Regions from separate parts of the Streptomyces sp. NPDC043952 genome, predicted to be linked through region 1. Evidence: riboswitches for the same ligand, from Rfam matches in the RefSeq annotation. Region 1 holds a riboswitch; the other holds the start of a gene.

Region 1 (5,709 bases):
GCGTGCAGTACGCGGCCGCGATGGGCTTCGAGACGGTCGCGATCGCCCGCGGCCCCCAGAAGGCCGACTTCGCCAAGCAGCTCGGCGCCCACCACTACATCGACAGCACCGCCGCGACGCCGGTCGCCGAGGCGCTCCAGTCCCTCGGCGGCGCCAAGGTCGTCCTCGCCACCGCCGGCAACTCCGAGGCCATCGCCGCCACGGTGGACGGCCTGGGCCACCGGGGCGAACTGGTCGTCATCGGCGCGGACATCGCCCCCCTCGGCATCAACCCGAACCAGCTCCTGATGGCCGCCCGCGTGGTCCGCGGCCACCCCTCCGGGACCTCGCGGGACGTCGAGGACACCATGGCCTTCAGCGTCCTGCACGGCATCCGCCCGATGACGGAGAAGGTCCCGCTGACGGAGGCGGACGCGGCGTACCGGAAGATGATGGCCGGGAACGCGAGGTTCAGGATGGTGCTGGCGGAGGGGTGAGCGGGGGAGTCGGGAGTCGGGGCGGGAGCGCGGGGTAGGGCGCGGGTGCGGCCGGCTCCCGCCGCGCGCAGGCGGTACGGCCAACTCCCGCCAGGCAGAGCCGAGTGCGACCAGTAGGGCCGAGCCCCGGACCGCGGAGCCGAGGCGATCGGGCGGTGAAGTCCCGTACGGGGCGACCGTGTGCGAGCGGGCGGTCATGCACCGTGCGGGGCGACCGTGTGCGAGCGGGCGGTCATGCACCGTGCGGGGCGACCGTGTGCGATCGGGCGGTCAGGCATCGTGCGGGGCGACCGTGTGCGAGCGGGCGGTCAGGCATCGTGCGGGGCGACCGTGTGCGAGCGGGCGGTCAGGCATCGTGCGGGGCGACCGTGTGCGATCGGGCGGTCAGGCATCGTGCGGGGCGACCGCGTACGATCGGGCGGCCAGGCACCGTACAGGGCACCCGCTTACGGCCGCGCGGTCAAGCCCCTTACGGGGCGCGACCGCATCGACCGGGCGGTCAGCTCCCGTACCCGCGAACCGCGTACGACCGGCGCGGCCGTGCCTCGCGGTCACGCGGCCGGGTGTGACCGTCCCGTCCCCTTCCGTCAGGCCGCCGCGCGTCCCGCCGCGGCCGTCTCCGCCGCCGTCACCGTCTGTTCCAGCAGCGTGGCGATCGTCATCGGGCCGACGCCGCCCGGCACCGGGGTGATCAGGGAGGCCCGTTCGACGGCCGAGTCGAAGTCGACGTCGCCGACGTTCCCGGCGTTGTAGCCCGCGTCGATCACGACCGCGCCGGGCTTGATGTCCTGGCCCCGCAGCAGCCGGGGCCGGCCGACCGCGGCGACGACGATGTCGGCCTCGCGGACCGCCGCCGACAGATCACGGGTGCGCGAGTGGCAGTACGTCACCGTCGCGTCCCTGGCCAGCAGCAGCATGCCCACCGGCTTGCCGAGGATCGCGCTGCGGCCCACCACCACGGCCCGCTTGCCGGCCGGATCGACGCCGTACTCGTCCAGCAGCCGCAGGATGCCGCCCGGCGTGCAGGACACGAAGCCCGGCAGGCCGAAGCTCATCGTGGCGAAGGAGGCGAAGGTGACCCCGTCGACGTCCTTCTCGGGCGCGATCGCCTCGAACGCCGCCCGCTCGTCGATGTGGTCGCCCACCGGGTGCTGGAGCAGGATTCCGTGCACCGCCGGATCGGCCGACAACTCCCGCAGCGTGCCCACCAGTTCGGCGGTGCTCGTGCGCGCGGGCAGGGCCACGTGCCGGGAGGTGATGCCGGCCTTGCGGCAGCGGTTCTGCTTCATCCGCACGTACGTCACGGACGCCGGGTCCTCGCCGACCAGCACGGTCGCGAGACACGGCGTCACACCGGTCCGCGCGGTGAGTTCCGCCGCCCTGCGCGCGGTGTCCCCGACGATGCGACGGGCGAGGGCGGTTCCGTCCATGAGACGGGCCTGAGTCATGCGGCACACTCCTGAGCTGGATCGATTCGACTCGCCCAGGCGCGCGGCAACCACGACGGACCGCTCCCCGGTGGTACTCCACCTCAGCGCCAGTCACGGCCCGCGTACAGCGTAACCGAGGAGCGTACGACCGGGTCGGCTCAGCTGGACCGGGGTGGCTCAGCGCGTCCGTCCGTGCCGCACCAGCCGGACCCGCCGCGCCCGCGGCACCGCGACCCGCGGACGCCCCCGCACCACCCTCAGCACCGACCGCACCACCGCCGTCGTCACCGGGACACCCACCGCCGAGACCGGCCCGCGGCGCCGGGGCCGCGCTCGGCCCACCCCCGCGCGGGCCGAGAAAGTCCAGGTCAGCCGGGAGCTGACCTGGACCCGCGCGAACCTCCTGGCTACTCGTCCCATGCCTGGATCAGGATCTGCTCGGCGATCTTCCCGTCCCGCAAGGTGATCATCGACTCGGCGAGGACGCGGGTGCCGTCCCCGTACTGGCAGGACTCGGTGAACGCGGCGTGGTCGCCCTGCACCACACACCGGTCCAGCTTGTGGATCATGTCGCGGCGGTAGATGTCGTCGAGCATCTCGGCGATCTCGCCGCGGCCGTGCACGATCTTCGGGTGGCTGGGCTGGCTGTCGCGGTCGACGATGCGGATCTCCGCGTCGTCCGCGTACAGGGACAGCAGCGTGTTCCCGGTGTTCCCCTCGATGCCCCGGCGCAGTGTCTCGATGTCGAAGGCGGAGCCTGTCGCGGTGCCCATGGTGACCTCCTTCAGGCGCTCGCGGCCCGGCGCGCGACGGACCGTACGGCCCCGTCTTCGAGCGTCCCCCGGCCCGGCGGCCCCGGCAAGCGCACGGGACGGGCTCCGCCTCACGAGTGAGCGCGGGCCGCCACCCGTGTCCGGCCGGGCGCCCCGGCCGTTGCTGAGGGCATGATCTCAACACGCCGTATCGTCGCCGCCCTCGGTCTCGCCGCGGGGGTCACGGGCCTGGCCGCACCCCTCGCCAACGCGGCCGACGCGAGCGCCACCCACACCGGGCAGATCAACCCCATGACCGTGCTCGACACGCTCACCACCGGCAACATCCCCGCCGAGCAGCGGGCGCAGCTGCCCTCGACCTCCGAGCAGCTCAAGGCCCTCAACCAGATCAGCCGGCTGGAACAGCTCAGCGAGCTGCACCAGGTCACCGACATCGTGGCGCCGGTGACGGGCCTGGTGCCGGCCGTCGGCTGAGCCGACCCGCGACGCCGGCGGCCGACCCGTGGTGCCGGCGGCCGGGGTCAGGCCCCGCGCCGAGGCGTCACCCCCGGTACCGACGCCTCACGCCGGGGCGCCGCGCAGTCGCGGCCCGCTGCCCGTGTCCAGCACCGCCCAGTCCCGCGCCACGGCATACGCCGCGCCGGGGGCGGTGCCGGGCGGCAGGCCGGCAGCGAGCGCCCGGACCAGGGCGTCCGCCGGGCCCAGCTCCAGCCAGGTACGCACCCTGTCCCGGTGCAGCCCGGCGACCACGTCCGTGAACCGCCGGGTCACCGGGCCCGGCAGCCAGAACCCCGGCTCGGCGGTCTCGGCGCCGACCGGGCGGCCGGTGACATCGGAGACGAGGGGCAGCCGCGGCGGGCTCGGGTGGAGCGTGGCGAGCGTACGGCCGTAGGCGGCGCGCAGCGCCCGCGGCGCCGCCTCGTCCGGGGCGCCGTCCAGCAGCCGGGCCAGCGTGCCGACCGCGTGGCAGGCGTCCGCGAGCGAGAAGACCCCGGCGGCGTACGCGGCGGCCATCCGCCCGGCTCCGAGCCCGAACAGCACATCGGGCCGAGCACCCCAGCCGAGCAGCAGCCGGTACTGCGCCACCTGGAGCGCGAAAAGCGCCGGCCCGGCGTACGCCACCCGGCCCAGCAGCGCCGCGGTCCGGGTGCCGGGGTCCGCGGACATCACGCATTTCAACGGCAGTTCGAGATACGGGTCCAGACGCGCGCACAGCTCGTCCAGCGACTCGGCGAACAGCGGGAAAGCCGCCGCGAGTTCACGTTCCGTTCCACGGCGCGGCGAGGCACCGGCCGAGAACAGGAATGCGGTACGTCCCTTACGGCCATCAGCGAGCATGCCTCCATGAAGACACGGCCGGGTAAGCACCCGGACCAGCCGGGTTCCCGCACCGCGCAAAGGAATTGCCATCAGCGAACGTCGTCATCCGGTGCGATTCTTGCGCAATTCATAAGCGCCCCTCGGGCCGGGAGGGAGACGGACGCGCAGGAGGTGCCGTGGGCGGGCCCGGCCGGAGCCCCGTCGTCGTCCTCGCGCTGCCGCCGCTGCCCGCCGGGGGAAAGATCCACGTTCCCCGCCGTGGCCCGCTCCGCCGCCCATCGGGCGCGCGTAGGGTCTGCACCGTAAGCACTCGATGGAAGGAAACAGACCATGGCGCAGGAAGTACGCGGCGTGATCGCACCGGGCAAGAACGAGCCCGTACGAGTCGAGACGATCGTGGTGCCCGATCCCGGTCCGGGCGAGGCCGTGGTACGCGTCCAGGCCTGCGGTGTCTGCCACACCGATCTGCACTACAAGCAGGGCGGCATCTCCGACGACTACCCCTTCCTGCTCGGCCATGAGGCCGCCGGTGTGGTGGAGTCGGTCGGCGACGGTGTCACCGAGGTCGCGCCCGGCGACTTCGTCATCCTCAACTGGCGTGCCGTCTGCGGCAACTGCCGGGCCTGTCGGCGCGGCCGCCCCTGGTACTGCTTCGACACGCACAACGCCGAGCAGAAGATGACCCTCGCCGCCACCGGCCACGAACTCTCCCCGGCCCTCGGTATCGGCGCCTTCGCCGAGAAGACCCTGGTCGCCGCCGGCCAGTGCACCAAGGTCGACCCGTCCGTCTCCCCGGCCGTCGCGGGCCTCCTCGGCTGCGGCGTGATGGCCGGCATCGGCGCCGCCATCAACACCGGCAACGTCGGCCGGGGCGACTCGGTCGCCGTCATCGGCTGCGGCGGCGTCGGCGACGCGGCCATCGCCGGCGCCGACCTGGCCGGCGCGGCGAAGATCATCGCCGTGGACATCGACGACCGCAAACTGGAGAAGGCCCGCACCCTGGGCGCCACCCACACCGTCAACTCCACGCGGCAGGACCCCGTCGAGGCCGTCCGCGAGCTGACCGGCGGCTTCGGCGCCGACGTCGTCATCGAGGCGGTCGGCCGCCCGGAGACGTACCAGCAGGCCTTCTACGCCCGTGACCTGGCCGGCACCGTCGTCCTCGTCGGCGTCCCCACCCCCGAGATGAAGCTCGAACTGCCCCTGCTGGACGTCTTCGGCCGCGGCGGCGCCCTCAAGTCCAGCTGGTACGGCGACTGCCTGCCCTCCCGTGACTTCCCCATGCTCATCGACCTGCACCTGCAAGGCAGGCTGCCGCTCGACGCGTTCGTCACCGAGACCATCCGACTGGACGAGGTGGAGAAGGCGTTCGAGCGGATGCACCAGGGCGACGTGCTGCGCTCGGTGGTGGTGCTCTGATGACCGCCCGCATCGAACACCTCGTCACCTCCGGGCAGTTCAGCCTCGACGGCGGCACCTGGGACGTCGACAACAACGTCTGGATCGTCGGCGACGACCACGAGGCGATCGTCATCGACGCCGCCCATGACGCCGACGCCATCGCCCGCGCCGTGGGCGACCGCCGGCTCACCGCCATCGTGTGCACCCACGCCCACAACGACCACATCGACGCGGCGCCCGCCCTCGCCGACCGCACCGGCGCGGTCATCTGGCTGCACCCCGACGACCTGCCGCTGTGGCGGATGACCC
Region 2 (5,709 bases), on a different contig from region 1:
CGGTGAGGACGGAGTAGATGGTGAGCAGGTTGGAGACGCCCGGCTTGGCCTCCGCGTCGTAGCGGATGACGGTGTCGGTGTCGGTGACCGCGCTCTTGACCTTCTTGGCGGTGGTCTTCGGCTCGTCCAGGAGGTTGATCAGGCCCTTCGGCGTGGACGCCGACTTGCTCATCTTGACCGCCGGGTCCTGGAGGTCGTAGATCTTCGCCGTCTCCTTGAGGATGTACGGCGACGGGATCGTGAACGTCTGCCCGAAGCGGCCGTTGAAGCGCTCGGCCAGGTCGCGGGTCAGCTCGATGTGCTGGCGCTGGTCCTCGCCGACCGGCACCTGGTGGGCCTGGTACAGCAGGATGTCCGCGACCTGGAGGACCGGGTACGTGAACAGGCCGACCGAGGCGCGCTCGGCGCCCTGCTTGGCGGACTTGTCCTTGAACTGGGTCATCCGGCTGGCCTCGCCGAAGCCGGTCAGGCAGTTCATCACCCAGGCCAGCTCGGCGTGCTCGGGGACGTGGCTCTGCACGAACAGGGTGCAGCGCTCCGGGTCCAGACCGGCGGCGAGGAGCTGGGCGGCGGCGAGGCGGGTGTTGGCCCGCAGCTCCTTGGGGTCCTGGGGGACGGTGATCGCGTGCAGGTCGACGACCATGTAGAAGGCGTCGTGGGTCTCCTGGAGGGATACCCACTGGCGGACGGCGCCGAGGTAGTTCCCGAGGTGGAACGAGCCGGCGGTGGGCTGGATACCGGAGAGCACGCGGGGCTTTTCAGCGGGGGCCATGTGGCCCATTCTCTCATCGGCCGGGGGTGGGGTCGGCCCCTGGGCGGCGGGGCCGCGTATCCGGTACGGCCCCGCTTTGAGGGCATTGCCCTGACGGCGTTGATCAGCCCAGGTCGACTTCCGGGTACAGCGGGAAGCCCGCGACCAGGTCCGTCGCGCGCTGGGCGATCTCGGCGGAGATCTTCTCGTCCAGGACGTGGGCGGCCTTGCTCGGCGCGCCGGACTTGGTGGTGCCCGGCTCGGTCGTGGTCAGCACGCGGTCGATCAGGCCGGCCACCTCGTCCATCTCCGCCGTGCCCAGGCCGCGGGTGGTCAGGGCCGGGGTGCCGATGCGGATGCCGGAGGTGTACCAGGCGCCGTTCGGGTCGGCCGGGATGGCGTTGCGGTTGGTGACGATGCCGGAGTCCAGCAGGGCGGCCTCGGCCTGGCGGCCGGTGAGGCCGTAGGAGGTCGCCACGTCGATCAGGTTGAGGTGGTTGTCGGTGCCGCCGGTCACCAGGGTCGCGCCCCGGCGCATCAGGCCCTCGGCAAGGGCGCGGGAGTTGTCCACGATGCGCTGCGCGTAGTCCCGGAACGCGGGCTGCCGGGCCTCGGCCAGGGCGACCGCCTTCGCCGCCATGACGTGCGGCAGCGGACCGCCGAGGACCATCGGGCAGCCCCGGTCCACCTGGTCCTTGAGGGAGTCGTCGCACAGCACCATGCCGCCGCGTGGGCCGCGCAGCGACTTGTGAGTGGTGGTGGTGACGATCTGGGCGTGCGGGACCGGGTCGAAGTCGCCGGTGAGGACCTTGCCCGCGACGAGGCCGGCGAAGTGGGCCATGTCCACCATCAGGGTCGCGCCGACCTCGTCCGCGATCTCGCGCATGACCCGGAAGTTCACCAGCCGGGGGTACGCCGAGTAGCCGGCCACGATGATCAGCGGCTTGAACTCGCGGGCCCGGGCGCGCAGCGCGTCGTAGTCGATGAGGCCGGTCGCGGGGTCGGTGCCGTAGGAGCGCTGGTCGAACATCTTTCCGGAGATGTTCGGGCGGAAGCCGTGGGTGAGGTGGCCGCCGGCGTCCAGGGACATGCCGAGCATCCGCTGGTTGCCGAAGGCCTGGCGCAGCTCGGCCCAGTCGGCGTCGGTGAGGTCGTTGACCTGGCGGGCGCCGGTCTTCGCCAGGAACGGGGCCTCGACGCGGTCGGCGAGTACGGCCCAGAAGGCGACGAGGTTGGCGTCGATGCCGGAGTGCGGCTGGACGTAGGCGTGCCGGGCGCCGAAGAGTTCGCGGGCGTGCTCGGCGGCCAGGGACTCCACGGTGTCCACGTTGCGGCAGCCGGCGTAGAAGCGGCGGCCGGCGGTGCCCTCGGCGTACTTGTCGCTGAACCAGTTGCCCATCGCGAGGAGGGTCGCCGGGGAGGCGTAGTTCTCGGAGGCGATCAGCTTGAGCATCGCGCGCTGGTCGGTGACCTCCTGGCCGATGGCGTCGGCGACACGCGGCTCCACCGCGCGGATCACGTCGAGGGCGGCGCGGAAGGCGGTGGACTCGGTGGACAGGTGCTGCTCTGGCATGGGGACCTCCGGACGGGGTGCGTTTCGGCGTTCACGTTCGGCCCAGGCGCACGGCACTGTTTCCCGCGGGGCCGCTCCCCGATGGTCCGTCCCATCCCTGCGCGCCAGTCACGGCCCGTGGCTCAGCGTACCGGCCGGGTGGAGGCGGGGAGATCCGGCGTCCACCATGCGGGCGAGGGGCGCCGGCCGCGGTGCTCAGAGGATCACATGGGGCAGGAAGCGGGCGTACTCGTCGGTGACGGGGCTCGCCGACTCGCGGATGCCGAGGCCCGCGGGCTCGTCGTCGATGACCCAGGCGCCGAGGACGACGTGGTTGCCGTCGAAGGCGGGCAGGGTCGCGAGCTGCTGGTAGCAGCAGGGGTCGGGGCGGACGGCGGGCGGGCCGCCCGGCGGGTGCAGGGTGATGCCGGCCCCCTCGCGGCCCAGCAGCGGTTTGGCGGCGTAGCCGGTGGTGGCGGCGAGGTCGCGGGGGCCGTCGAGGTGGGCGGGCAGCAGGTTGGGGTGGCCGGGGTACAGCTCCCACAGGATCGCCAGCAGGGCCTTGTTGCTCAGGAGCATCTTCCAGGCGGGCTCGATCCACAGGGTGCTGCCGGTGCCGCCGCCGTTGTCCAGGGTGTCCAGGACATGCCCGCCGAAGGCGTCGGTGGTGAGCCATTCCCAGGGGTAGAGCTTGAACAGGGCGCGGATGAACCGGAGCCGCTTGTCCACGAAGCGGCCGGAGAGGGTGTCCCAGCCGATCTCCTCCATGGCGAGCCAGTCGGTCGCGAGGCCCGCCTGCTCCGCGGTCTCCTTCAGGTAGGCGACCGTCATCAGGTCCTCGCCCAGCTCGTCGGCGGCGGAGTGCGCGAAGTGCAGGAGACTTCCGGGCGGGAGCAGCGCGGACTGTCTGCGCCAGGAGTCCACCAGGCGTTCGTGCAGCGAGTTCCACTGGTCGGCGCCGGGGAAGCGGTCCTCCATCCAGAACCACTGCGGGGAGGCGGCCTCCACCAGGGAGGTGGGGGTGTCGGCGTTGTACTCCAGCAGCTTGGCCGGGCCCGTGCCGTCGTAGCGCAGGTCGAACCGGCCGTAGAAGGAGGGGAGTTCGGCCCGGCGGTGCCAGGACTCGGTGACGGCGGCGGCGACGGCGGGGTCGGTGATGCCGAGCTCGGCGAGGCGGCCTCGCGCCACGATGTGCTCCGCCGCCGCCAGGCACATGGCGTGCAGTTCGGCGACCGTCTCCTCCAGCGCCTCGACCTCGGGCAGCGAGAAGACGTAGTAGGCGCTCTCGTCCCAGTAGGGGCGCAGGCTCCCGTCGGGGTGGCGGGTGAGCGGGTAGACGAGGCCCTGCTCCTCGACGGTGCGCTGCCAGCCGGGGCGGGGGGTGGTGGTACGGCGTTCCATACGGCGAATCCCGGTCAGCCGCCGGAGCTGTGCGAGCCGCCGCCGAAGCCGCCGCGGTGCACGCCGCCGGAGCCGGAGCCGTAGTGCGTCGAGGAGTGGTTCGTGGAGTGGCCCGTCGAGTGCCCGGAGCCGGTGCGGGGCTTGGTGAAGGAACCGCCGTCCACCCAGGAGCCCTTCTTCTTGCCGCCGTAGTACCAGGCGCCGTCGACCGCCGACTTGACCGCCTTGCAGTTCTTGTCGGCGACGACCTTGTAGCCCTTGGCGTAGCTGTAGCTGTCCCGGTCCACGCAGCGCTTGTCCGGCTCCGAGGAGCAGGCGGTGAGCGCGGCGGCCAGCAGGCCGACGCTGCCGAGGACCACCGTGCCGGAGCGCAGCCGTCGCCTGGTTTCGGCCATGTTCGTGTCTCCCCCGTGTGCGAAGTGCGGTGCGGCAAGCCTAGAGAGGGGTGAGAGAACCGGCCAAGGGGGGTGAGCATGACAGGGCGGTGGCGGGGCTCCCTTAGAGTCCCTTTGTGCTCTTTGGAATGGTGTGCGCCCTTGGCGCGGCGGTCTGTTTCGGTACCGCGACGGTGTTGCAGGCGGTGGCGGCGCGACAGGCCGGTCCCGGTGGCGGCGGTGAGGCGGCGCTGCTGCTGCGGGCGTTGCGGCAGTGGCGGTACATCGCCGGGCTCGGGCTGGACGGGCTGGGCTTCCTGTTCCAGATCGCGGCACTGCGCTCGCTGCCGATCTACGCGGTCGGCGCCGCCCTCGCGGCCAGCCTCGCGGTGACGGCGGTGGTCGCGGCGCGGCTGCTGGGGGTGCGGCTGCGCGGCATGGAGTGGGGCGCGGTGGGGGTGGTGTGCGCCGGGCTCGCGATGCTGGGCCTCGCCTCCGGGCCGGAGGGCGGCAAGGCCGGTTCGGACACGCTGCGGTGGGTGATGCTCGGGGTGGGGGTCGGGCTGCTGCTGCTCGGGCTCGCGGGCGGGCGGCTGTCCGGGCGGGCGCGGGGGCTGGTGCTCGGGCTCGGCGCCGGGTTCGGGTTCGGGGTGGTCGAGGTGTCGGTCCGGCTGATCGACAGCCTCGCGCCCGCCACCCTGCTCACCAACCCGGCGGCGTACGCCCTGGTGTTCGGCGGCGGTGCCGCCTTCATGCTGCTGACCTCGGCCCTCCAGCGCGGCTCGGTCACCACGGCGACCGCCGGGATGGTGATCGGCGAGACGCTCGGCCCCGCGGCCATCGGCGTCGTCTGGCTCGGCGACCGCACCCGCGAGGGCATGTCCTGGCTGGCCGTGCTGGGCTTCGCGGTGGCCGTGGCGGGCGCCCTGGCCCTGGCCCGCTTCGGCGAGGCCCCGGCGACGGATACGGCGGAGCCGGCCGCCGAAGGCTGACGAGCGCGGCGGACATTGCCGAGCGGGCGGTGGCGGGGGCGGCGAGCGAGCTGATGGCGGGTGAGAGACCGGTGACGGGGGCCGGCGAGCGGACCGCGGAAGGGTGACGGACCAGTACCGGAGACCGGCGAGCGGGCCGGTGGCGGGGGCGGCGAGTGGGCCGCGGAAGGGTGACGGACCGGTACCGGAGACCGGCGAGCGGGCCGGTGGCGGGGCCGGCGAGCGGACCGCGGAAGGGTGACGGACCGGTACCGGGGACCGGCAAACCGGGGTCGGCGAAAGACGGCAGACCGGTGGCGGGACCGCCGAGTGGGCCGGTGGCAGGGCCGGCGAGCGGAACGCGGAAGGGTGACGGACCGGTGGCGCACGGCTGCTGGAGAACGACGGACCGGCTGCGCCCCCCGCAGCGCAACCGGTCCGGGGACCATCCTGCGGTCTGCGGCCGTCCGTGGCCAGGAACCGGATTTTCAGGAACGTAGACTTCCGGTATTTGCCGGGTCGGTGAGGCGGCCCGCGCCGAGAGGGAGTGGGGATGGACCGGGATGCCCTGCGGTCGCTGCTGCGGCACAAGCGCTCGCTGATCGATCCCGTCGAGCTGGGCTGGCCCCGCCGTACCGGCCGCGGCCGGCGGTCCGCCGG

What was found. A riboswitch is a leader RNA that binds a small molecule or an ion and turns the genes downstream of it on or off. The one in region 1 is predicted to bind ZMP and ZTP.
Region 2: linked by a shared signal. The riboswitch ahead of AC069R_RS11010 (glycine hydroxymethyltransferase) and the one ahead of AC069R_RS03905 (bifunctional 5,10-methylenetetrahydrofolate dehydrogenase/5,10-methenyltetrahydrofolate cyclohydrolase) in region 1 are both predicted to bind ZMP and ZTP.

The regions. Positions count from the first base shown of each region.
Region 1 is NZ_JBWKES010000003.1:22,209-27,917, forward strand. It holds gene AC069R_RS03900 (alcohol dehydrogenase catalytic domain-containing protein) at 1-476, shown strand, start outside; gene AC069R_RS03905 (bifunctional 5,10-methylenetetrahydrofolate dehydrogenase/5,10-methenyltetrahydrofolate cyclohydrolase) at 1,064-1,924, opposite strand; ZMP/ZTP riboswitch at 1,951-2,031, opposite strand; gene AC069R_RS03910 (nuclear transport factor 2 family protein) at 2,314-2,679, opposite strand; gene AC069R_RS03915 (hypothetical protein) at 2,851-3,153, shown strand; gene AC069R_RS03920 (acyltransferase domain-containing protein) at 3,241-4,017, opposite strand; gene AC069R_RS03925 (S-(hydroxymethyl)mycothiol dehydrogenase) at 4,330-5,418, shown strand; gene AC069R_RS03930 (MBL fold metallo-hydrolase) at 5,418-5,709, shown strand, end outside.
Region 2 is NZ_JBWKES010000007.1:180,695-186,403, reverse strand. It holds gene trpS (tryptophan--tRNA ligase) at 1-772, opposite strand, end outside; gene AC069R_RS11010 (glycine hydroxymethyltransferase) at 876-2,324, opposite strand; ZMP/ZTP riboswitch at 2,358-2,446, opposite strand; gene AC069R_RS11005 (glutathionylspermidine synthase family protein) at 2,520-3,704, opposite strand; gene AC069R_RS11000 (hypothetical protein) at 3,719-4,099, opposite strand; gene AC069R_RS10995 (DMT family transporter) at 4,228-5,070, shown strand; gene AC069R_RS10990 (helix-turn-helix domain-containing protein) at 5,603-5,709, shown strand, end outside.